DNA from 3 places in the Cupriavidus sp. H39 genome. Region 1 is predicted to be linked to each of the others. Evidence: predicted binding sites of a transcription regulator. Region 1 holds the regulator's gene; each other region holds the start of a gene.
The links. The regulator FNR, encoded in region 1, switches genes on or off when oxygen is low (the NO sensors DNR and NnrR bind a similar motif). The targets are predictions, from matches to a motif close to TTGATNNNNATCAA.

Region 2: a site for FNR is predicted at 4,992-5,005, ahead of ACOCMH_RS10295 (universal stress protein). Genes of this name have one in related genera too.
Region 3: a site for FNR is predicted at 2,684-2,697, ahead of hemN (oxygen-independent coproporphyrinogen III oxidase). Genes of this name have one in related genera too.

Annotation. Positions count from the first base shown of each region.
Region 1 covers NZ_CP189848.1:2,383,156-2,390,797, reverse strand. The annotation lists gene ACOCMH_RS26440 (cbb3-type cytochrome oxidase subunit 3) at 1-9, shown strand, start outside; gene ccoP (cytochrome-c oxidase, cbb3-type subunit III) at 12-929, shown strand; gene ccoG (cytochrome c oxidase accessory protein CcoG) at 979-2,451, shown strand; gene ACOCMH_RS26425 (hypothetical protein) at 2,494-2,703, shown strand; gene ACOCMH_RS26420 (hypothetical protein) at 2,700-2,945, shown strand; gene fnr (fumarate/nitrate reduction transcriptional regulator Fnr) at 3,013-3,738, opposite strand; gene ACOCMH_RS26410 (sulfite exporter TauE/SafE family protein) at 3,816-4,574, shown strand; gene scpB (SMC-Scp complex subunit ScpB) at 5,162-6,019, shown strand; gene rluB (23S rRNA pseudouridine(2605) synthase RluB) at 6,025-7,642, shown strand, end outside.
Region 2 covers NZ_CP189846.1:2,183,988-2,191,629, forward strand. The annotation lists gene ACOCMH_RS10260 (xanthine dehydrogenase family protein molybdopterin-binding subunit) at 1-567, shown strand, start outside; gene ACOCMH_RS10265 (MipA/OmpV family protein) at 596-1,549, shown strand; gene ACOCMH_RS10270 (Bug family tripartite tricarboxylate transporter substrate binding protein) at 1,723-2,724, shown strand; gene ACOCMH_RS10275 (helix-turn-helix transcriptional regulator) at 2,914-3,354, shown strand; gene ACOCMH_RS10280 (VOC family protein) at 3,427-3,834, shown strand; gene ACOCMH_RS10285 (isochorismatase family cysteine hydrolase) at 3,853-4,467, shown strand; gene ACOCMH_RS10290 (VOC family protein) at 4,529-4,903, shown strand; gene ACOCMH_RS10295 (universal stress protein) at 5,084-5,539, shown strand; gene ACOCMH_RS10300 (zinc-dependent alcohol dehydrogenase family protein) at 5,566-6,579, shown strand; gene ACOCMH_RS10305 (phosphoribosyltransferase) at 6,599-7,642, shown strand, end outside.
Region 3 covers NZ_CP189848.1:102,250-109,891, forward strand. The annotation lists gene ACOCMH_RS16005 (c-type cytochrome) at 156-1,064, shown strand; gene hemN (oxygen-independent coproporphyrinogen III oxidase) at 1,151-2,608, opposite strand; gene ACOCMH_RS16015 (ABC transporter substrate-binding protein) at 2,819-3,946, shown strand; gene ACOCMH_RS16020 (UvrD-helicase domain-containing protein) at 3,969-6,074, opposite strand; gene ACOCMH_RS16025 (glycine zipper 2TM domain-containing protein) at 6,361-6,588, shown strand; glycine riboswitch at 6,664-6,750, shown strand; glycine riboswitch at 6,772-6,896, shown strand; gene gcvT (glycine cleavage system aminomethyltransferase GcvT) at 6,992-7,642, shown strand, end outside.

The DNA.
Region 1 (7,642 bases):
AACCCCTAGCCATGAGCGATTTCATTTCCGAATTCTGGAGTTACTACATTGCCGCCATTGCGCTCATCGGCATCGTCTGGTGCGTATGGCTGCTGTTTTCGCAACGCAAGATCACCAAGACCGCCGGTGGCACCGAGGATACCGGCCATGTCTGGGACGGCGACCTGCGCGAGCTGAACAACCCGCTGCCGCGCTGGTGGATGTGGATGTTCCTGCTGGCCTGCATCTTCGGCCTGGCCTATCTCGTGCTGTATCCGGGCCTGGGTTCGTACGCCGGCGTGCTGAAGTTCTCCACGCAGGGCGAGCTGGCCGCGCACCGCGCGGCGCAGGAGCGGATGCAGAACGAGATCTACGCCAAGTACCTGAAGATGGACGTCAAGCAGGTGGCAGCGGACCCGCAGGCGCGCGAGATCGGCCAGCGCCTGTTCCTGAACTACTGTGCGCAGTGCCATGGCTCGGACGCGCGTGGCAGCCGGGGTTTCCCCAACCTGACCGATGGCGACTGGTTGTACGGCGGCGAGCCGGAGACCATCCGCCAGACCATCACCAAGGGCCGCAACGGCGTGATGCCGCCGTTCGGTGCATCCATCGATGCCAAGCAGGCGGGCGATGTGGCGCAGTATGTGCGTTCGCTGTCCGGGCTGTCGTCGGATCCGATCCGCGCCTCGCGTGGCGAAGGCACGTTCAAGACCACCTGCGTGGCCTGCCATGGCTCTGGCGGCAAGGGCAACCAGGCCCTCGGTGCGCCGAACCTGTCGGACAATGTCTGGCTCTATGGCAGCTCGGAAGCCAGCATCGTGGAAGCGATCCTGAAGGGCCACAACAACCATATGCCGGCACACGAGGAGATCCTGACGCCTGAACGCATCCGCATGCTGACGGCTTATGTGTGGGGGTTGTCCAATACCGGAGGCGGAGCCGGGCAATGATCGACGACTCATCTGAGCGGGCGCTGGTGGCTCGCGGGAGAACCTGCCCATGAACGCCCCCGGCACCGAAGAAGTGGCCCGGGCGGCCGACCTGCAGCGGTCGGCCGCTGTGCCGGGCGAGACCTCGGACGAAACGCTTTACGAGGTCCGCCGCAAGATTTATCCGCGCTCGGTGACGGGCGCGTTCTCCAGCTGGCGGGTCTGGCTGGTGATCCTGACCCAGCTGATCTACTACGGCACGCCCTGGCTCCAGTGGAATGCACGCCAGGCCGTGCTGTTTGACCTTGGCGAACGCAAGTTCTATATCTTCGGGCTGGTGCTGTGGCCGCAGGACGTCATCTACCTGGCCGTGCTGCTGGTCATCTCCGCGCTGGCGCTGTTCCTGTTCACGGCGATCGCGGGGCGGCTGTTCTGCGGCTACGCCTGCCCGCAAACGGTCTATACCGAGATCTTCATGTGGATCGAGCGGCGGATCGAGGGCGACCGCATCGCCCGCATCCGCCTCGACGGCGATCCGTGGAGTCTGCGCAAATTTCGCATCAAGGCCACCAAGCACTTCCTGTGGGTGCTGATTGCACTCTGGACCGGCTTCACATTCATCGGCTACTTCGCGCCGATCCGCGAACTGGGCGGCGAGGTGATGGCCCTGTCGCTGGGACCCTGGCAAGCGTTCTGGATGCTGTTCTATGCGTTTGCCACGTGGGGCAACGCAGGCTTCATGCGCGAGCAGGTGTGCAAGTACATGTGTCCTTACGCGCGTTTCCAGAGCGTGATGGTGGATCGCGACACCTATGTCGTCACCTACGACGTTGGCCGTGGCGAGCCGCGCGGCAGCCGCTCGCGCAAGACCGACCATCACCAGGCCGGGCTGGGCGATTGCGTCAACTGCAGCATCTGCGTGCAGGTGTGTCCGACCGGCATCGACATCCGCGATGGCCTGCAGTACGAATGCATTGGCTGCGGCGCCTGCATCGACGCCTGCAACCAGGTCATGGACAAGATGGACTACCCGCGGGGGCTGATCCGGTACACCTCGGAAAACGCAATGCGCAAGGCTCTTTCCGCGGCGGCATCGCGCAAGCGCCTGTTGCGTCCGCGCGTGATCATCTACTCGGTGGTCTGGGTGGCGCTACTGGCGGGCTTCATGGCCTCAATCGTGCTGCGCACGCCGCTGAAGGTCGACATCATCCGCGACCGCGGCGCGCTGGGGCGGGAGGTGGAAGGGCGCTGGATCGAGAACGTCTATCGCCTGCAGTTGATCAACACCACCGAAGCGCCAATGCAGATCCGCGTGCGCGCCGACAGCGATGAACTGAAGGGCGTGACAGTCGAATACGACAAGCAGGCCGAATCGCTGGCGCCGACGTCCAACCGGTTGCTGCCGATCCGCGTCCGCGTGCCGATCGAGGCCGCCACACAGGGCACGCACAAGATTAACGTAACAGTAACGAGCGCAGGCACGGAGCAGGGGCATGCCGAAATCCGGCAATCCACCAGTTTTATCGTGCCGCGCGATTTGTGAAGCTGGGGACTCGGACGTAGTCGCCAAGATGAAGGGGGCAAGATGAGTCGGCAAGGCAATCCGTGGTGGAAGGAACCGTGGCCGTGGCTGCTGATGAGTGGTCCGCTGGCAGCCATGGTGGCGTGCGGCGTGACGATCTGGCTGGCGTCGGCGCACCCCGACATGCCGGTGCAGGGCGCGACGCGGCATGGCCTGGTGGTGGAGAAGGGTGAAGCTGTGCCGCCCAGGGCCGCGGCAGCGAGGCAGCCATGAGGTTGCGCTGGCTGATGTGGGTGTTGTGGCCGGGCTTTCTGATGGCCGGCCTGGCGACGGCAACGGTTTTTTCCGTTGTCGATCCGGGTGACCTGAAATTCTTCGGCCATCCGATCGAATCGTCGCGCGAGTCGGTCTATACCGTTGGCTTCCTGCTGGCGTGGGTGTTCTGCGCCTTGTCCAGCGGGCTGACGCTATACACCATGCCGACGCGGCTCGCCGATACCGACGAGCTGGAATAGGAAGGCAATAGAACAGGGGCCACCGCGTTGCCGGCGCCGCAGGCCGGCGCGGCAACGCCGCGGTGCTTTAGCAGCTGCGGCTGTAGAGTTGCTTGATGCCTTCCATGTCCACCAGCTTGACATGCCGCTGGCGGATCTGGATCAGCCCGGCCTCGGCAAAACGCGAGAACAGCCGGCTGACGGTCTCGAGCTTCAGCCCGAGGTAGCTGCCGATCTCTTCGCGGCTCATGCGCATCACGAACTCGGAGGCCGAATAACCGCGCGCCGACAGGCGCTCCGACAGATTGATCAGGAAGGCGGCCAGGCGTTCCTCGGCGCGCATGGAGCCGAGCGTGACCAGCATCAGCTGGTCGTGCGTGATTTCCTTGCCCATCAAGCGCAGGAACTGCTGCTGCAGCGAAGGCAAGTCGGCCGACAGCGATTGCAGATCGTTCATGCGCACCACGCATACTTCGGTATCTTCCAGCGCGGTCGCATCGGACGCATGCTGCATCTCGCCCAAGCCGTCGAGGCCGACGATTTCGCCGGGCAGGTGGAACCCGGTAATCTGCGAACGTCCGTCTTCAGTGGTGACATGCGTCTTCAGCGTACCGAAGCGGATGGCATAGACCGCAGTGAGCGGATCGCCCATGCGGTAGAGGGTTTCCCCCTTGTGCACGCGGATGCGTTCCTGCACCAGCGTGTCGATCTTGACGAGGTCTTGCTGCGACATGCCAACCGGAAGGCACAGCTGTCCCATTGCACAGGTGGAGCAGCGGGGCGACATCTCGGTAATGGGAATGGAGGTGAGCAATTGGAACCTGCAAGAAATGGCAGCGGGGCACGATATGGACATTTTACCGTGCGATGTGATCCGGCAGGGAGACAGAATTGACATTCGGAGTATTGATCAGCGTTTTTCTGCTAGCGCTGCTAGGCGGGGTGCACTGCGCCGCCATGTGCGGCGGCGTGGCGCTGGCCGTGGAGCAGCGGCGCGGCACGGCGGCCCCCCTCAGCCTGGTGCGCAACCGGACTGCCTGGCTTGGCGAGTTATTGGTGATGCACCTTGGCAGGATTTCTACCTATATGCTGCTTGGCGCCGCGCTCGGCGCCGCCGGCGCCACGGCCTGGAAGCAGGACTATCTGCCGTTGCAGCGCTGGCTCTTTGGTGCTGGCAGCCTGATGCTGCTGTGGTCCGGCTGGCGCCTGCTGCGTGGCAGCACCTTTACCGTGAACTGGCTCGAGCGGCTGGCGGCGCACGCCGGCGCTGCCCTGGCCGGCCGGCTCGGTGGCCTTGCCGGCGCGATGCCGGCCTTCGTGCGGGCGCGCGGCGGACTGGCGCGGCGTTATGGCGTGGGCCTGGCATGGGGGCTGGTGCCGTGCGGCATGGTTTACGGCGCGCTGACGCTGGCGCTGCTGGCGGGCAATGCCGGCTCCGGCGCGTTGGTCATGGGCGTATTCGGGCTCGGCACGTTGCCGAACCTGCTGGTGCTGTCCGGGCTGTCGGGCTATCTCAGGCTGTGGTCCAGACGTCCTGGCGTGCGCCTGGGCGCGGGCCTTGCCGTGATGGCGTTCGGTGGCCTTGGCATTGCGCGAGCGGTGCTGCTGCCACATTCGCTGGCGGAACAGGGCTTTTGCCTGGTGTTTTGACGCCGCGCGGTCCGTCGTGCGGCGTTGGCGCCGCGCGCAAACAGGATGATGGTTGCAGGCGGAGGCGGGAATGCCATACAATCGCCAACATTGCGGTATCGCGCGGAGTCAGACAGGCTGCGGTAAGCAGCGGCGAGCAGCGCCTGGCGGCCTTCATACCCGAAGGCGTGCTTGGGACGCGGGAAGCGGAAGGCTTTCAATGGTCGCCAGTCCCCGCGGTCCATCCGGTTCAAAAGATCTGGTTCAAAAGTCCGGTTGGCACTGCGGCGTGGTAGATGCCGGCCTTGCTCCCGATACCCGTATTTTCTTGCGTCCGAGGCGTTCAGTTCGCCGACCGCGATGTCCGTTTGTGCGGATAAGCGACGCAAGAGGTTCGCTGGCCGGTCCATGACGGCATGCGGACGATCTCCTGCCGGAACGACCCGGCAACTCGATGCAAAGAAAGGGAAGTGCACGGCTTGGGTACAGCAGGTATCCGGCTCGCTGCGCAATGAGATGGCGGTGGCTTTGGCACCGCTGTATCCAAAATCTCCGGTGCCCCGGATCCGTCCGGGAGCAGGTGCAAAGACAGGCTGCACACCATCAACATGAATACCCAAGAGGCGAAGATCGTCCTCGAGACGGCGCTGATCTGCGCGCAGGAACCGTTGCGCGTCAACGATCTGCGCCGCCTGTTCGATGATGACGTCGGCGCAGACACCATCCGCGTACTGCTGGACGAACTGCGCCAGGACTGGCGTCCGCGCGGCGTGGAGCTGGTGGCGCTGGCCAGCGGCTGGCGGTTCCAGAGCCGGCCCGAAATGCGGGAATACCTCGACCGCCTGAATCCGGAAAAGCCGCCAAAATACTCGCGCGCCGTGATGGAGACCCTGGCGATCATTGCCTACCGCCAGCCGGTGACTCGTGGCGATATCGAGGAAATCCGCGGCGTGACCGTCAGTACGGAAGTGATCAAGAAGCTCGAGGACCGCAGCTGGATCGAGGTGATTGGCCACCGCGACGTGCCGGGCCGCCCGGCGCTGTATGCCACCACCAAGGCGTTCCTGGACGACCTCGGGCTGCGCACGCTCGACGAGCTGCCCCCGCTGGAAGACGCCCAGGCGCAGGCGCAGGCCGCCTTGCTGGAGCAACAGGCAATCAATTTCGAAGACCTGGCGGCGCACAAGCCGGCCAGCGCCGACGAGGAAGCCTTTGCAGAGCCGGCCTCCCCGGCCGACACATCGGCAACGGGCGAGGCGGCATCCTGGCAGGAAGGCGAAGCCGCCGCGCTCGCAGACAGCGCCAATGGCTTTGATGCGCAGCCGCTGCCGCCGGCGGCTGCCGAGACGGGTTCGGGCGATGCCACCGAACCGGCTGCACCCCCTCCGGACGGGGCGCGGGACCAACCGTCACATGACGGCACCCCGCCGCACCCGAGCGAGCACGACGAGCGCGTGCCGAACTGAATAACATGCAACATCCGATAGTGAATATCTTGTCTGATTCCGTTGACCAAGACGCCCGCCATGCGGGCGCATCCGCCGACACCGGCGCCGCAGAACCCGGATCGGGCAGCGACGCCGCGCCCCGCCGCAAGGGGCTGCGCCGCGGGCTGAGGAACCTGGTGGCCTCGCGCCGTCAGGCGAACCAGGACCGTGCCGAGGGCGCCGAAGGCGTCGGCGCAGGCGGCCAGGGCGATGCCGGCGAGCCGGGTGCAGCCCAGGCCGCGGGCGCCGGACGCGGCGGCCAGCGTGGCCGCGGCAAGCGCAAGACGGGCCCGGGCGAAGGCGGGCAGGGCAGCCAGGGCGGCAGCAAGGCAGACAAGATCGACCGCGCGGCCCGGGCCGAAGGCGCCGACAAGCCGGAGCAGCCTGGCCGCAAGCGCAAGCCGGGGCCGCGCAGCGGCAAGCCGGCGACTTCCGGCGACGCCCAGGGCGCCGGCGCGCGCCAGCAGGGCCGGCGCAAGGAGGGCGGCAAGCCGCAGGCACCCCGCAAGGGCCCGGCCGGCGCCGACAAGACCGCGGCAGGCAGCGAAGACCTGTTCCGCTTCGTCATCTCCGAGCAATACGACAGTGAAGACACGGTCATCCCGCGCACCAAGGCCAAGCCTGTGCGCGAGTTGTCCGCCGATGACGATGCGCCCAAGCTGCACAAGGTGCTGGCCGAGGGCGGCCTCGGTTCGCGCCGCGAGATGGAGGAGCTGATCCTGCAGGGCCGCGTCTCGGTCAATGGGCTGCCGGCTCATATCGGCCAGCGCATTCTGCCGGCCGACCAGGTCCGCGTGAACGGCAAGCTGATACACCGCAAGGTGTCAAGCAAGCCGCCGCGCGTGCTGCTGTATCACAAGCCCTCCGGTGAAATCGTCAGCCAGTCCGATCCGGAAGGCCGTCCGACCGTGTTCGACAACCTGCCGCGCATCAAGACCGGCAAGTGGGTCGCGGTGGGCCGCCTGGACTTCAACACCGAAGGCTTGCTGATTTTCACCACCTCGGGCGACATTGCCAACCGGTTCATGCATCCCCGCTACGGCGTCGAGCGCGAATACGCGGTGCGCACGCTGGGCGAGTTGGCCGAAGCCGACCGCCAGCGCCTGCTGCACGGCATCAAGCTGGATGACGGCGAGGCCAACTTCCTGCGTATTGCCGACGGTGGCGGCGAAGGCGCCAATCATTGGTACCACGTGGCCCTGACCGAAGGGCGCAACCGGGAGGTGCGGCGCATGTTCGAGGCGGTCGGACTGACCGTGTCGCGCCTGATTCGCACCCGCTACGGCCAGTTCCTGCTGCCGCGGGGTCTCAAGCGCGGCCGCTGGCAGGAAGTGGAGCCGAATGATGTCAAGGCGCTGATGACCAGCGTCGGCCTGAAGGTGCCCGGCAAGGGCGAGCAGGCGCCCAAGGGCGCCACCAAGGTGGGCGGGCGCAAGCAGCGCACCGAGGCGGCGATCGCCGGCATGCCGATGCCCACGGGCATGGACGGCCTGCCGCGCGTCGACCAGGGCGGTACCCGCGGCGGCGGCGGCCGCAGCAGCCAGCCCGATCCGATGAAGACGTCGATGGGCTATATCAGCCATGGGCCGACGCTGCTGACCT
Region 2 (7,642 bases), on a different replicon from region 1:
GATGGCTGGCTGCAACGCCGTTCGGATCCGGCGCAGCGCGAGCCCATGTCCGCGCCGATCCAGCGCGCCGGCGGCCGTGCCGTCGAAGCCCGTGCCAGCACCAAGCCGGGCAAGGAACGCCAGAGTTATTCCATGCACGCCTTCGGCGCCGTCTTTGCCGAAGTCCGGGTCGACCCCGAGCTGGGCGAGATCCGCGTCCACCGCGTGGTTGCCAGCTACGGCGCCGGCCGGCTGCTGAACCGCAAGACCGCGCACAGCCAGCTGATGGGCGGCATTGTCTGGGGCATCGGCATGGCGCTGCACGAGAAGACCGAACTGGACCTGGCCACCGGGCGCGTCGCCAACGCCAACCTGGCTGAGTACCACATCCCGGTCAATGCCGACGTCGGCGCGATTGAGGTCACGGTGGTGGACGAGGACGATCCGCATATCAACGCGCTGGGCACCAAGGGCATCGGCGAGATCGGCATCGTGGGCGTGGCCGCGGCGATTGCCAATGCCGTGTACCACGCCACCGGCCGGCGCGTGCGGGACTTGCCGATCACGCTGGACAAGCTGCTGGACTGAGGCCTTCCACCCGCGCGCTGCCCGCCGGGTGGTTGCGCTGGCCGCGATCCAGTGGAAAGATGTCGGCCACGGGCCCCGCGCCCGCAACCTGACTGCCCGCCAAGCGGGCATGGAGGCTGCCGTGACCGAGCGAAATCCGAAGCGTCTGTCCTCGCGCATCGCGCTGCTGCTAGCCGCGGGCGCCGTGCTGGCACCGCCGCTGGCCAGCGCCCAGACGCCGGCGCCGCTGGCCGAATGGCAGTTCTCCGCCGGCATTCCGCTGCAGAAGCTGTTTCAGGACGACATCCCCGTCTGGCAAGTGCGGCTCGGCGCCGCCGCCATGCTGCGGCCGCGCTACGATGGTTCGTCCGAATATATCGTGCTCGGCGGCCCCAGCATCGATATCCGCTACCGCGACCTGGCCTTCGCGTCGATCGGCGAAGGGCTGGGCGTGAACCTGCTGCGCGGCAAGAACTGGCGCGCCGGGATTGCGCTGACCTACAACCTGGGCCGGCGCGGCCACGAAGACTCGCCGCACCTGGACGGCATGGGCAATATCAACCCGGCGCCGGAAGGCAAGCTGTTCGCCGAATACGCGATCTCGAAGGAATTTCCGCTGGTGCTGCGCATCGACGCGCGCCGCAGCCTGGGCGGCAGCGACGGCTGGATCGGCGATATCGGCGCCTATATGCCGCTGCCCGGCAGCTCGGAGAAATTCTTCTGGTTCGCCGGACCCACCGTCACGCTGGCCGACTCGCGCTACATGAACGCCTGGTACGGCGTCAGCGCCGCGCAGGCGCGCGCCGGCCGGCCGCAGTACCACGCCAGCGGCGGCATCAAGTCGTACGGGTTCGGCGTAACCTCGGTGTGGTACTTCGCCAAACACTGGTTTGCCAGCTCGGACGTGGCGGTTTCACAGCTGGCGGGGGATGCCGCCGACAGCCCCATCACGCGCAAGCGGACCAACGCGGTGTTCGACCTGTCGGTCAACTACGAATTCTGAAGCTCGTCGCGGCCAGCCTGGTTCGGCTATCGCACATTGGATGGCCGGCGCCCGGGATTCAGCCGTGTTGGCGCGTTACCGTGCCGACTGCGTCCCGCATAATTTGGCCGGCCGGATCTCCGGCCGCAGGCCCCGCAAGGGGATTGCCAAGCATGCCAAAGAAGGAGACGTAGTTGAAGTCCAGCATCAAGCATCGCGTCGCGCGCAGCGCGCGTTCCATTGCCATCGCCGTCGCTGGCCTGGCCGCCGCCCACACCGCCCCCGCTGCCCATGCCGCCGACGCATGGCCGGCCAAGCCGATCAAGGTGATCGTGCCCTACACCCCGGGCGGTTCCACCGACACGGTCTCGCGGGTCGTGTTCGAGCAGGTCTCGCAACGGCTGGGCCAGCCCATCATCATCGAGAACAAGCCTGGTGCCAATAGCACCCTGGGTGTCGGCGTGGCCGCGCGCTCGGCGCCGGACGGCTACACTTTCGTCTCGGTGCTGGCCGCCTACAGCGCCAACATGTCGCTGTATTCGAAGCTCAGCTACAAGCCCGCAGACCTGGTACCAGTGGCGGAAATGGCCGAACTGCCGCTGTTCCTGTTCGCCAGCAAGAAGCTGCCGGTCCGGACCCTGGCCGAACTGGTCGACTACGGCAAGAAGCATCCCGACACGCTGACCTTCGGCTCCAGCGGCGTCGGCAGTTCCGCGCACCTGACCGGCGAGCGCCTGGCGATGGAAACCAAGCTCAAGCTGACCCACGTGCCCTACAACGGCAGTGCGCCGATCCTGCCCGCACTGGTGTCAGGCGAAGTCTCGGTGGCGTTCGACCCGCTGCTGGTGCCGATGCCGCACGTCAAGTCCGGCAAGATCAACGTGCTGGCCGTGGCTTCCGCCAAACGCTGGCCGGGCGAGCCCAATATCCCGACCATGGAAGAAGCCGGATTACCCGGCTTCGTCATGAGTTCATGGACTGGCCTGCTGGCACCGGCCGGCACGCCGCAACCGATCGTCGCGCGCATGGCAAAGGAAATCGCCGCGGCCACGCGCAGCCCGGAAGTCACGAAGAAGCTGACCGAGCTGGGCTTTGTACCGGTAGGCGGAACATCCGAAGAGTTCCGCAAGCTGATCGAGCGCGATACCAAGCGGTATGCGGAGATCGTCAAGGCGGGGAAGATTACGCTGGACTAAGGCAGCGGCTTGCCACCCCGGCGCCCGTGGCGGGGTGGGTCAGCAAGCACTGGTGCGACGTGGGCTATGCGGTAGATGGCACAGATTCGCGGCTTGCCGCGAGGCTCCACGCGCCGGTTCGCCACACTGGTCATCCGGGGCGAGCGGCACCCGGTTGAACATGCCCCGCGGTCATGGCAGGATACGTCGATGACCGCCGCCGCCCATGACACCATCCTCCGTGACCTGGCCCGCCTGCGCCGCGTGCGCGACCGCATTGACCGCGACTACGCCCAGCCACTGGACGTCGAGGCGCTCGCCCGGGGCGTCCATATGTCGGCGGGCCACCTCAGCCGGCAGTTCCGGCTGGCCTATGGCGAGTCGGTCTATTCGTACCTGATGACACGGCGCATCGAACGCGCCATGGCGCTACTGCGCCGCGGCGACCTGAGCGTCACCGAGGCTTGCTTCGAGGTCGGTTGTTCATCGCTGGGCACCTTCAGCACCCGGTTCACTGAGCTGGTCGGGGTCGCGCCAAGCGTTTACCGCCGCGATCATGCGCGCGCGGCCGAGGGCATGCCGTCCTGCATCGCAAAGCAGGTGACGCGACCGATCAGGAATCAAGAAGCACCGGAGAAAGCCTCAGCCTAGACTGCGTTCCATGGTTCGGGACCAGCGCGGCGACGGCCGCCACCGCTGCTTTTCCAATTTCGGAGACCGCTCATGGACATCACCATCCACTCGACTTTCCTTCCCCACACCGATCCGGAAGCCTCGCTCGCGTTCTACCGGGACGCGCTCGACTTCGAAGTCCGCAAGGACGTCGCCTTCGGCGGCAACCGTTGGGTCACCGTCGGCCCGAAGGGCAAGCCCGGGACCTCGCTGGTCCTGTACCCACCGAACGCCACGCCCGGCGTCACCGACGCAGAAAAGCGCACCATCGCCGAGATGATGGCCAAGGGCACCTTCGCCATGCTGCTGCTTGGCGCGAACGACCTCGACGCCGTCTTCCAGCGGCTGCAGCAGTGCGACGCCGAGATCGTCCAGGAGCCGACCGACCAGCCCTATGGCGTACGCGATTTCGGCGTGCGCGATCCGGCCGGCAATATGCTCCGGATCCAGCAGCTGTAATGCGTTGAAGCCAGACTCATGCCCCTACGGGCATCACGAATCCCTGACCATGCATCCCTGACCATGCAGATTCCGGCAATCGTCCCCGCGCAAACCGCCCTGGTGGTCATGCACTACCAGACCGACATCCTCGCCTTGTTTCCATCGGTCGCGCCCACCTTGCTGTCCAATACCCGCAAGCTCTGTGACGCCGCGCGGGCCGTGGGCGTCGGCGTCTATTTCGCCAAGATCCACTTCAGCCCGGGCTATCCGGAAGTGAGCCCGCTGAACCGGAACGGGCAAGGCATCAAGCAACTGGGCCTGTTCACCGACGACCAGGTCTCGCCCGAGCTTGGTCGGCGGGACACTGAACCACTGATCATCGCGCATCGCGCGAGTGTGTTCTTTGGTACCGACCTGCAGCTGCGGCTGTCCGCGCGGGGTATCGATACGCTGATCCTGGCGGGCATTGCGTCGACCGGCGTGGTGTTGTCATCGGTGGCGTATGCGAGTGATGCGGACTTCCGCTTGTTCACGGTCAGGGATTGCTGCTACGACCCAGACCAGGTTGTGCACGACCATCTGTTTTCAACGGCGTTCGAATCCCGCACGACGGTGCTGTCGCTCGCCGATGCCTTGTCACTACTCGCCTGACCGTTGCCGGGCTTTCCACAGCCGAGGGACAACGCAGGCATACCCCGCTTCGGGAGAACCCATGTTTGACCACGTCAAATTCGGCGTCAGCGACTATGCAGCGAGCAAGGCGTTCTTCCTCAAGGCGCTGGAACCGCTCGGCGTAGCCATCGTGGCGGAGGGACCGCCGGCCTACGGTGTCGAGCTGAGCGCGCAGGGCAAGGCATCGTTGTGCCTGTTCGAGACCGGAGAGAAGCCTGCGCATCTGCACCTGGCGTTTACCGCCGAGACCCGGCAGCAGGTAGACGCGTTCTATCGCGCAGCGCTGTCAGCGGGCGCCAGGGACCATGGTGGACCGGGTCTGCGGCCGCACTACCACGCGAACTACTATGCGGCGTTCGTCATTGGTCCTGACGGGCACAATATCGAGGTGGTCTGTCACGCACCGGGGTCGTGACCCTTCCTTTGAAAGCGGGACCAGAGTCTGGTTGCCATCACCCCGCTCCTGGTTGGAATCAAGGCGGCGCCTGCGCCGCGGCGTCGGATTGATGCACATCAAACGCGTACCCACGCGGGCATCTACCCTGAAGGCAGCGCATCGCCACGTGGATTCCACCCTTTCGCCAGGAGACTCATCATGTACCAGCGCATCCTGCTCGCCGTCGATGGCAGCCGTTCGTCGGACCTCGCCCTCAGCCAGGCCGTCATCATCGCCAAGGCAACCGGCGCCGAGGTCAAGGCCTTGTTCGTGGTGGACGACAGCGATGTCTTCTTCGAGGCCAGTTACTTCAACCCCAAGGAACTGGTGGACAGTCTCATCACGCATGGCAAAAAGGCGCTGGATGCGGCTTCTGCCAGGCTCAGCGAGGCGGGCGTGCGGAATCTGGTGCAACTGGACGAAAAGCCGGTGGGGCCGGGCAAGATCTCGTCAACCATTGTTGCTGACGCCGATGCCTGGAACGCGGACCTGATCGTGCTTGGCACGCACGGCCGCCGCGGCGTACGGCGCCTGCTGATGGGCAGCGTGTCGGAAGGCGTGCTCGCCAAAACGAACAAGCCCGTGCTGCTGGTCCGTAGCGAGATCGAAGGCTAGCCCGGCCCGGCCCGGCACAACACGCCATGCCCCACGCAACCATGCGAGCGATGGTCTTCGAGGGCGCAGGCTTGCCGCTGCGCCTTCGTGAGGTGCCCGTTCCAGACCCCGGCCCCGGCGAAGTCCGCATTGCCGTAACGGCCTGCGGCGTATGCCGGACCGACTTGCATATCGTCGACGGTGACCTGCGCCGGCCCAAGCCGGCACTCATACCGGGTCATGAGATCGTCGGCCGGGTGGACGCGTGCGGCACGGGGGTCACCGACCTCAGGCCCGGCGACCGCGTAGGCGTGCCATGGCTTGGACATGCCTGCGGCGCTTGCCGCTACTGCCTGAGGCATCGCGAGAATCTTTGCGGCGCGCCGCTGTTCACGGGCTATACCCGCGATGGCGGCTACGCCGAGTTTGCCGTTGCCGACGGCGCCTTCTGTTTCCGGCTCCCGTCCGGCTACGATGACGAGCACGCCGCGCCACTGCTTTGCGCCGGCCTGATCGGCTATCGCACGCTGCGGATGGCGGGCGCTGCCAGTCATGCACGCCGTATCGGCATATACGGGTTCGGCGCCGCCGCGCACCTGGTGACGCAGATCGCGGTGGCGCAAGGACGCGAAATCTACGCCTTCACCCGCACAGGCGATACTGGCGCCCAGCAACTCGCCTATCAGACCGGTGCTTGCTGGGCCGGTTCGAGCGACCTGGAGTCACCCGTTCCGCTGGACGCGGCGCTGATCTTTGCCCCGGTCGGGACACTGATTCCCAAAGCGCTGCGCGCCGTGGACAAGGGCGGCGTCGTGGTCTGCGGCGGGATTCACATGAGCGACGTGCCAAGCATGCCTTACCGGTTGCTCTGGGAAGAAAGGCGCCTGTGCTCGGTCGCCAACCTCACGCGCGAGGACGGCCGCGCGCTCATGGATATTGCCGCGCGAACCACACTGGTGACGCACACCACCGTCTATCCGCTGGAGCAAGCCAACGAGGCACTGGCCGACCTGCGCGAAGGCCGCCTTGCCGGTGCCGCCGTCCTGAGAATCCTTTCATAGATCGCCGCCAGGCATTGCGATGAGCCGATACCAGTCCCGCTTCCAGTCTCGAGAGCATGCCGGCGCGGAACTCGCCTCGGCGTTACGCGCCTATCAGGGCACGGGTGCGCTGGTCCTGGCGCTACCGTGCGGCGGCGTGCCGGTCGGGCGCGTGGTGGCCGACGCCTTGGGTGCTGACTTCGACCTGGTGATGGCACGCCGGATCGCTGCCGGCGTGGCGCTGGACGATACTGGCAAGACATGGCGCACGAACGAAACCGATGCCTGCAGCACCGGTGGCGGCCTGCGCGGTATCCATTTCGACCAGCTTTGCAGGCAGCGCGCAGTCTATACGCCGGTTCGCAAACCGGCGGACCCTGCCGGCCGCGTGGTGATCGTTGTCGATGACGGCCTGGTGAGCGGCGCGACGATGTATGCCGCGCTCGCCCGCCTTCGCAAGCAGCGCCCTGCCCGGCTCATTTGCGCCGTGCCGATCGCCACCCGGGCCGGGCTGGACCAGGTACGCGCGCTGGCCGATGAAGTCCTGTGCCTGGACACGCCGGATCACATCGCAAGCCTTGCGCACTACTATCACGAGTTCCAGCTGGTCAGCGATGACCGCGTCCGCGCGTTGACTGGGATGACGTCGGCGCAGGCTCCAGGCCCCGCCGGCCCGGGTGCGGCGGCGAGCGTGCCATCGCTGACCCAGGCAATGCTGATTCCCTACTGGGCGACGCCTCTGCGGGCCATGCTGGAATGCGGTCCCAATCCCGTCGGTGTCGCGGTCATGGTGCATGCCGGTGGCGCCCAACGACGCGCCGCCCGTAGCCATTACCTGGCACGCAAGCTGCGGACAAGAGGCTTCGCCACGATGCTGGTAGACCTCCAGCCCGACCGCCGTGTCGACGACGCGCCGGATTCAGAGGTCGATGAGCTCACGAAAAGATTGGCCCGGATCCTGAGCTTCCTGCGCGCCAGCACGCCGTTCGCAAGCCTGCCGGCTGGCTTGTTCAGTGCTGGCACCGCTGCCGCGGCTGCCTTGCGCGTGGCGGCGGACCACCCGGCACGACCGGGTGCGGTCGCC
Region 3 (7,642 bases), 1.3 Mb from region 1:
AAATGGCAACAGACCCAAGTCAGGCAAGGGCCGCAGGGGAGCGCGGGCGGTCCGGATGGGGCCGGATAGTGGTCAGCGAAAGGCCACGCCAGGGCCAGAAAAAGCAAGCCGAGCGTAAGCGGCCAGAAGGTTTCCTGCAAAACTGAGAGTTCTGTATGAGCGACGTCCACAACGAACACCCCGAACACGAGTCTCCCATCAAAACCCCGAAGCAGTTGATCGCAGTCGTGATCGCGGCGTTCCTGGTGCCGATCATCGTGATCATCCTGCTGGTCAACTTCGTCGGACACGGCTCGACCGAAAGCGCCGGCGCGGTCACCACCGCCGAAGCCGTCAACGACCGCATCAAGCCGGTCGCCTCGCTCGAAATCAAGGATCCGAACGCGCCGCGCGTGTTCAAGACCGGCGAACAGGTCTACAAGGAAATCTGCGCCGCCTGCCACGCCACCGGCGCGGCGGGTGCGCCCAAGTACGGTAACGCCGGCGACTGGTCCGCGCGCATCGGCCAGGGCTTCGAAGGCCTGATGAAGTCGGTGCTCCATGGCAAGGGCGCGATGCCGCCGCGCGCCGGCAGCACCCCGGACGACTACACCGATTACGAACTGTCCCGCGCCGTGGTCTACATGGCCGACGCCGGTGGTGCCAAGTTCCCCGAGCCGGCTGCCCCGGCCGCTGCCGCACCCGCCACCGCCGCAGCCTCTGAAGCCGCCGCGCCGGCTGCTGCGGCGGCGCCGGCCCCTGCCGCTGCGGCTGCTCCGGCCGCCGCTGCCGCCCCGGCACCCGCAGCGGCTGCCGCCGCACCGGCCGCGCCTGCAGCGGCCTCGGCCGAAGTGGGCAAGAAGGTCTACGAGCAAGTCTGCGCCGCCTGCCACGCCGCCGGCGTGGCCGGTGCGCCCAAGTTCGGCGACAAGGCCGCCTGGGCCCCGCGCCTGAAGGAAGGCATGGATGCGGTCCACAACTTTGCGCTCAAGGGCAAGGGCGTGATGCCGCCCAAGGGCGGCTATGCCGGCCCCGACGCCGATGTGATCGCCGCCTCGGACTACATGGCCAACGCCGCCAAGTAAGCCGGCTCCCGTCGCAAGAAAACCGCGCATTTTGCGCGGTTTTTTTTCGTGCTCGTGTCAGCCGTGTCCGGGCGGATCGTTGCGCGTTACACCACGCGCGAGTAGCGCGGCACGATGCGGATCGGCTGGGCGCCGTCGTTGGCGGCACGGGCACCGTTGTCGAGCGGCCGCGCGGCGTCGTCGCGCAGGTAGCGGTCGAACACCATCGCCACGCGGCGCACCAGCAGCCGGCCCAGCGGCGTCACGGTAATGCGGCCGGGCTCGCAGCGCACCAGCCCGTCCGCGGACAGGCGGCCCAGCTCGGCCAGCTCCGCGGCGAAGGTCAGGTTGAAATCGATGCCGTGCCGCGCCTCGATGCCGGCAAGGTCGAGCACGCCATGGCACATCAGGTCGCCGATGATCTCGCGCCGCAAGTGGTCGTCGGCCGTCATCGCCAGGCCGCGCGCCAGCGGCAGGCGGCCCTGGTCGAGCGCGCCGTAGTAGTCGTCGAGCGTGCGCGCGTTCTGCACGTAGCGTCCGGCGATCGCGCCGATCGCCGAGATGCCGAGCCCCACCTGGTCGTAGCCGGCGTGCGTCGAATAGCCCTGGAAGTTGCGCTGCAGCCGGCCCTCGCGCTGGGCCACGGCGAGGTCGTCGTCGGGCAGCGCGAAATGGTCCATGCCGATATAGACATAGCCCTCGGCGGTCAGCCTCTCGATGGTCGAGACCAGGATGTCGAGCTTCTCGCCGGCCGGCGGCAACGCCGTTTCGTCGATACGGCGCTGGGGCTTGAACACATGCGGCAGGTGGGCGTAGCTGTAGACCGAAAGCCGGTGGGGTCGCAGCGCCAGCACCTGGTCGATGGTGCGGCCAAAGCGCGCCGCGGTCTGGTGCGGCAGGCCGTAGATCAGGTCCAGGCTGACCGAGCGGAAGCCCAGCGCGCGCGCGGCATCGACCACGGCGCGGGTCTCCTCGAACGGCTGGATGCGGTGGATGGCCTGCTGCACCTCGGGGTCGAAATCCTGCACGCCCAGGCTGACGCGGTTGAAGCCCAGTTCGGCCAGCAGCGCCATGCGGTCCTGGTCGACGCGGCGCGGGTCGATCTCGATCGAGTGCTCGCCCTCGGCCGCCAGCGTGAAGTGCGTGTTCAGCAAGGCCATCACCCGGCGCATTTCTTCCGGGTTCAGGAAGGTCGGCGTGCCGCCGCCCCAGTGCGACTGGAGCACCTGCCGGCGCGTGCCCAGGCGCCCGGCCACCAGCGCCATCTCGCGGCCCAGGTAGGTGACGTAGCGCGCGCTGCGGCCGTGGTCGCGGGTGATGATCTTGTTGCAGCCGCAGTAGTAGCAGATGTTCTCGCAGAACGGGATATGCAGGTACAGCGACAACGGCGCCGGCGCGTCGGCGCGGCAGGCGTCCAGCGCATCGTGGTACAGCGACAGGTCGGGACCGTTGTGGAACCGGTCCGCGGTCGGGTAGGAGGTATAGCGCGGACCGTTGCCGTCGATGCGCCCGGCCAGCGCGCGGAAGTCGGAGAGGGCGCCGCGGTCGAGCGCGGGGGGAGTCATGGCAGACGGGTTCATGGGGGCGCGGGGGAATGGGTGTGTGACACGTCATCGTAGGACCGTGCCGGCGCCAGGGGCTTGACCGCCGTCAAGCGGGAGCCGGGGCCGCTAGTATCGCGCCCCGCCAACCTGCGCGCGTGCGTCACATTGGCGTCACGGGTGACGGGTACGCTGCGCGCCACCGCGCCCGCGCAATCCCTCCCTTTCCTGGCCATGTCACTTTCCCGCCGATCCCCAACGCCCGCGCCGTACCCAGTGCTGCGCGGCCAACTGCCGGCACCCGCCGGCCGGCGCCGGCTGCTTGCCGCGACCGGCATGGCGCTGGCCCTGCCTGCGCTTCCCGCCCTGGCGCAGGCGCCGCGCACGGTGGTGGTCGGGCATCTGCTCGACCGCAACGGCGCGCAATCCGACCTGGCGCGTGACTACCTGGCCGGCGCCAAGGTCATGTTCGATGCCGTCAACGCCGGCGGCGGCCCGGTGCGCATCCTGCATGTCGTGCGCGATGCGGATCCGGATCTGCGCCGCGCGCTGGCGCAGGCGGTGTCGCTCGCCGATACCGAGCATGCCGGGCTGCTGTTCGGCCCCGGCGACCGCTTGCTGCCCGCACTGGCGTCATCCGCCGAACTGGCCCGGCGCGGCATGCAGATCGTGGCGCCGCTGTCGGGGCTGGCGCTGGCCGCCGACAATGTCTGGTTCACGCGGGCCGACTACCAGGCTGAACTCGACGCCGCCGCGCAGCAGTTGCGTGGCTACGGACTGACGCGCCTCGCGCTGGCCGTGGCACCGGTTTTTGCCGTCTCGTCGCTGGCCCGGCTGGAGGCGCAGGCCGGCACCCGCGCGGTGCTGCTGGAAGGCACCGGCGCAGCCGCGGCCCGGCGCATTGCGGCGACGCGTCCGGGCGCGGTGATCGTCGCCGGCGACACCCTGGCCTATGCCGAACTGGGCCGGGAGCTGGCGGCCCAGGGTTGGTACGGGTTCCTGGTCGGCCTGTCCTCGGTCAGCGCCAATGCCGCGCGCGAGATCCTGGGCCGCGGCTACGCCGGCGGCCTGGTGCTGACCCAGGTGGCGCCGGGCCCGCAGCAGGCCACGTTGCGGGTGGTGAAGGAACACGTGGCGCGCATGAAGCAGTACCTCGACGAGCCGCCGTCGCCGGCGACGCTGGCCGGCTATATCGGCGCCGCCTGGCTGGCGCGGGCCCTGCAGGGGGTGCGCGCGGGCGGCCCGGCCGAACTGCGGCGGGCGCTGCAGGGGCGCTTCGACGTGGGTGACTTCACCCTCGACTTCACGCGCGGGCAGCGCGGCTCGCAGTACGTCACGCTGGCCGTGTCAGGCGCGAAGTAGCGTTCGACCGCGCCGGAACGGCTCAGCCTGCGACTGCCTTGCCGCCATTGCCGAGCAGCGCCTTGAGCGCGCCGAGGCGGTCCTTGGGGCTCATCGCCGGAGTCGCGTCGACCGGCGCGGGTGCCTCTTCCAGCTTCATCTCGCCGATAAAGCGCGACGGCTGGCACGAATAGGTTTCTCGCGCGCGCTTGCGCTTTTTGCACCAGCTGACATGCAGGCTGCGCTGCGCGCGCGTAATGCCCACGTACATCAGGCGCCGTTCTTCCTCGATCTTTTCGTCGCTCATGTCCTCGTCCTCGCGGCAGTGGGGCAGGATGCCCTCTTCCACGCCGACCAGGAACACATGCGGATACTCCAGCCCCTTGGACGCATGCAGCGTGGACAGCCGCACCGCGTCGGGATCTTCCTCGCGGCCTTCGAGCATGCTCATCAGCGCCACGGTCTGCGTCAGTTCGAGCAGGTTCTTGCCTTCGCTGCCGAACCCGTCGGCAGTGTCGAAGCCGGTGGCTGCCTCGCCCTCCGTCCCCTCGGGCTTGGTGCCCTTGCGCTTGAGCCAGTCGAGGAATTCCAGGGTATTGGTCCAGCGCGACTGCGCCTGCCGTTCGTCAAAACTGTCGTACAGGTAGGCCTCGTAGTGGATGCCTGCCATCAGGTCGTCGAGCACCTCGGTGGCCGGGTCCTTCGCGGCACGGTCGGCCAGCCGCACCATCGATTCGCAGAACACGCGCAGCGGTTCGAGCTGGCGCGGCTGCAGCTTGCCCTCGATGCCGCCCATCATGGCCGCCTCGAACAGCGACACCTTGGCCTGGCCGGCAAACGTGCCCAGCACTTCCAGCGTGGTGTTGCCGACGCCGCGGCGCGGCGTGGTGATGGCGCGGATAAAGGCGGGATCGTCGTCGGGATTGGCGATCAGGCGCAGATAGGCGCAGATGTCCTTGATCTCGGCCTTGTCGAAGAAGCTCTGGCCGCCCGACAGCACGTAGGGGATGCGCTCGCGCCGCAGGATCTGCTCGAACAGCCGCGCCTGGTGGTTGCCGCGGTACAGGATGGCGTAGTCGCGGAACTGCGCGCGGCGCTCGAACTTGTGCGCGGACAGGCGGAACACTACCGACTCGGCCTCGTGCTCCTCGTCGTTCATCGGGTGGATGGCGATCGGGTCGCCCATGCCGTGCTCGCTCCACAGCTTCTTGTCGAACAGCTTGGGATTGTTAGCGATGACGGCGTTGGCCGCTTCCAGGATGCGCACGGTGGAGCGGTAGTTCTGCTCCAGCTTGATCACCTTCAGGTCCGGGAAGTCGGTCTGCAGCCCGCGCAGGTTGTCCAGCGTGGCGCCGCGCCAGCCGTAGATGGCCTGGTCGTCGTCGCCCACCGCGGTGAACGCCGGCGCGCGCAGGTGCGAGCCGCCCGCGAGCAGCTTGAGCAGCTGGTACTGGCAGGCGTTGGTGTCCTGGTATTCGTCGACCAGGAAGTAGCGCAGGCGGTTCTGCCACTTGAGCCGGACCGCTTCATTGCGCGCGAACAGCTCCGCGGGCAGGCGGATCAGGTCGTCGAAATCCACGGCCTGGTACGCGTTCAGCGTGGCGACGTAGTTGCGGTAGACCAGCGCGGCCTGGTGTTCGTCGGCATTACCGGAGACCGCGGCCTGCGCGATCGCGGCCTCGGGGTCGACCATGCCGTTCTTCCACAGCGAGATCGTGCTTTGCACGCCGCGGATCAGCTTCTTGTCGGTGGTGCCCAGCTGTTCCTGGATCAGGCCGAAGCAGTCGTCCGAATCCATGATCGAAAACTGCGGCTTCAGGCCGACGTGCTCGGCTTCCATGCGCAGGATCTGCACGCCCAGCGAATGGAAGGTACAGACCGTCAGCTGCCTGAGCGGGATGCGCTTGCCCTCGCGCGTGGTCTTGCCCTCCATCAGCTTGGCGATGCGCTCCTGCATTTCCTTGGCCGCCTTGTTGGTAAACGTGACGGCGGCGATATGGCGCGGCTCGAAGCCCTTGTCCTCGATCAGATGCGCGATCTTCTGCGTGATCACCCGGGTCTTGCCGGAGCCCGCGCCGGCCAGCACCAGGCAAGGCCCGTCCAGGTAGCGGACGGCTTCGGATTGGGCGGGGTTCAGGCCATGGGTCATGCGGGAAGGCGCTTTGGGGGCGGCAAGGGATTCGATCGGAAAGGGCGGCGAGGCAGGCGGGGCGCGCCGCATCCCGTCAACAGGACCGGCGGCAAAGCTGCCGATGTTAACACGCACGCGGTGGCAGGTCAGTCAGCGTAATCCGCGTGCGCAGGGCTGTTTGTGTCACCGGCGTAACACTTCGTAAAGCCCGGAGCCGATTGCGCAATACGACGCTCTAACAAGTGTGTCCCTCGGCCTGTCGGAGGACTTGGGCATGCATAAATCATCACATCGGAGCCAAACCATGAAATCCCTGCAAGCTTTGACCAAGGTGACCCTGATCGGCATGACGGTCGCGGCCTTTGCCGGTTGCGCGGACATGACCCCGAAGCAGCGTAATACCGCCATTGGCGCGGGTGCCGGCGCCGTCGGCGGCGCCGTCCTTACGGACGGCAGCGCGCTGGGTACGCTGGGAGGCGCCGCGGTGGGCGGCGTCATCGGCAACGTGGTCACCGACGACAAGAAGAAGTAAATCCGGCCACGCAGCACCGGGTACGGCAGGCTCCGGCGGTGGTTTGACAAAGGCCGGGGCCTCCCGTACATTGCGCGCATCCGACCGGGAGAGCGCGCAGAACTGCGCCGCCGAAGGGGTATCACCCGAAAACTCTCAGGCACCACGGACCGGTCGGATCGGCATGCAACATGCACACGATGCATGCCGCACTCTGGAGAGCGGCACCCGCCATTCGTGGCGAGCGTGCCCACCGAAGGGGCGCGCGAGGATGGGATCGACCCGGTCCGCCTCGTAATCTCTCAGGTATCGAGGACAGAGGGGTCATCCGCTGCAGCGGATTGCCTGGCATCACGGCCAGGTGATCGTTGCGGCGGATGACCCTTTTTTGTTTTCGCCAACCGAGACTGCCCCCGAGGATCCCATGACGCTCCAGGCCACGCCCCTCAACGCTATCCACCGCGCCCTCGGCGCCCGCATGGTCGACTTCGGCGGCTGGGACATGCCGGTCAACTACGGCTCCCAGATCGAAGAGCACAACGCCGTGCGCACCGATGCCGGCATGTTCGACGTCTCGCACATGTGCGTGGTCGATCTCGCCGGCCCCAATACCCGCAGCTTCCTGCGCGGCCTGCTGGCCAACAACGTCGACAAGCTGCAGACCCCCGGCAAGGCGCTCTATTCGTGCATGCTCGACGAGAACGGCGGCGTCATCGACGACCTGATCGTTTATTTCTTCGCCGAGGACCGTTTCCGCCTGGTGGTCAACGCCGGCACCGCGGTGGGCGACATCGACTGGATCCGCGCCCGCAACGACGCCACGGGCAGCGGCGTGACCATCACCCCGCGCCGTGAAGACGTCGCGCCGGAAGGCGTGCAGCCGCTGGCGATCGTCGCGGTGCAAGGGCCCAACGCCCGCGCCAGGGTGTGGAGCACCTTCCCCTCGACCCAGCCTTCCGATGCGCTCAAGCCTTTCAACGCCGTGGTGGTGCAGGACCCCGCCCTGGGCGAAGTGATGGTGGCGCGCACCGGCTACACCGGCGAAGACGGCTTCGAGCTGGTGCTGCCGGCAGCC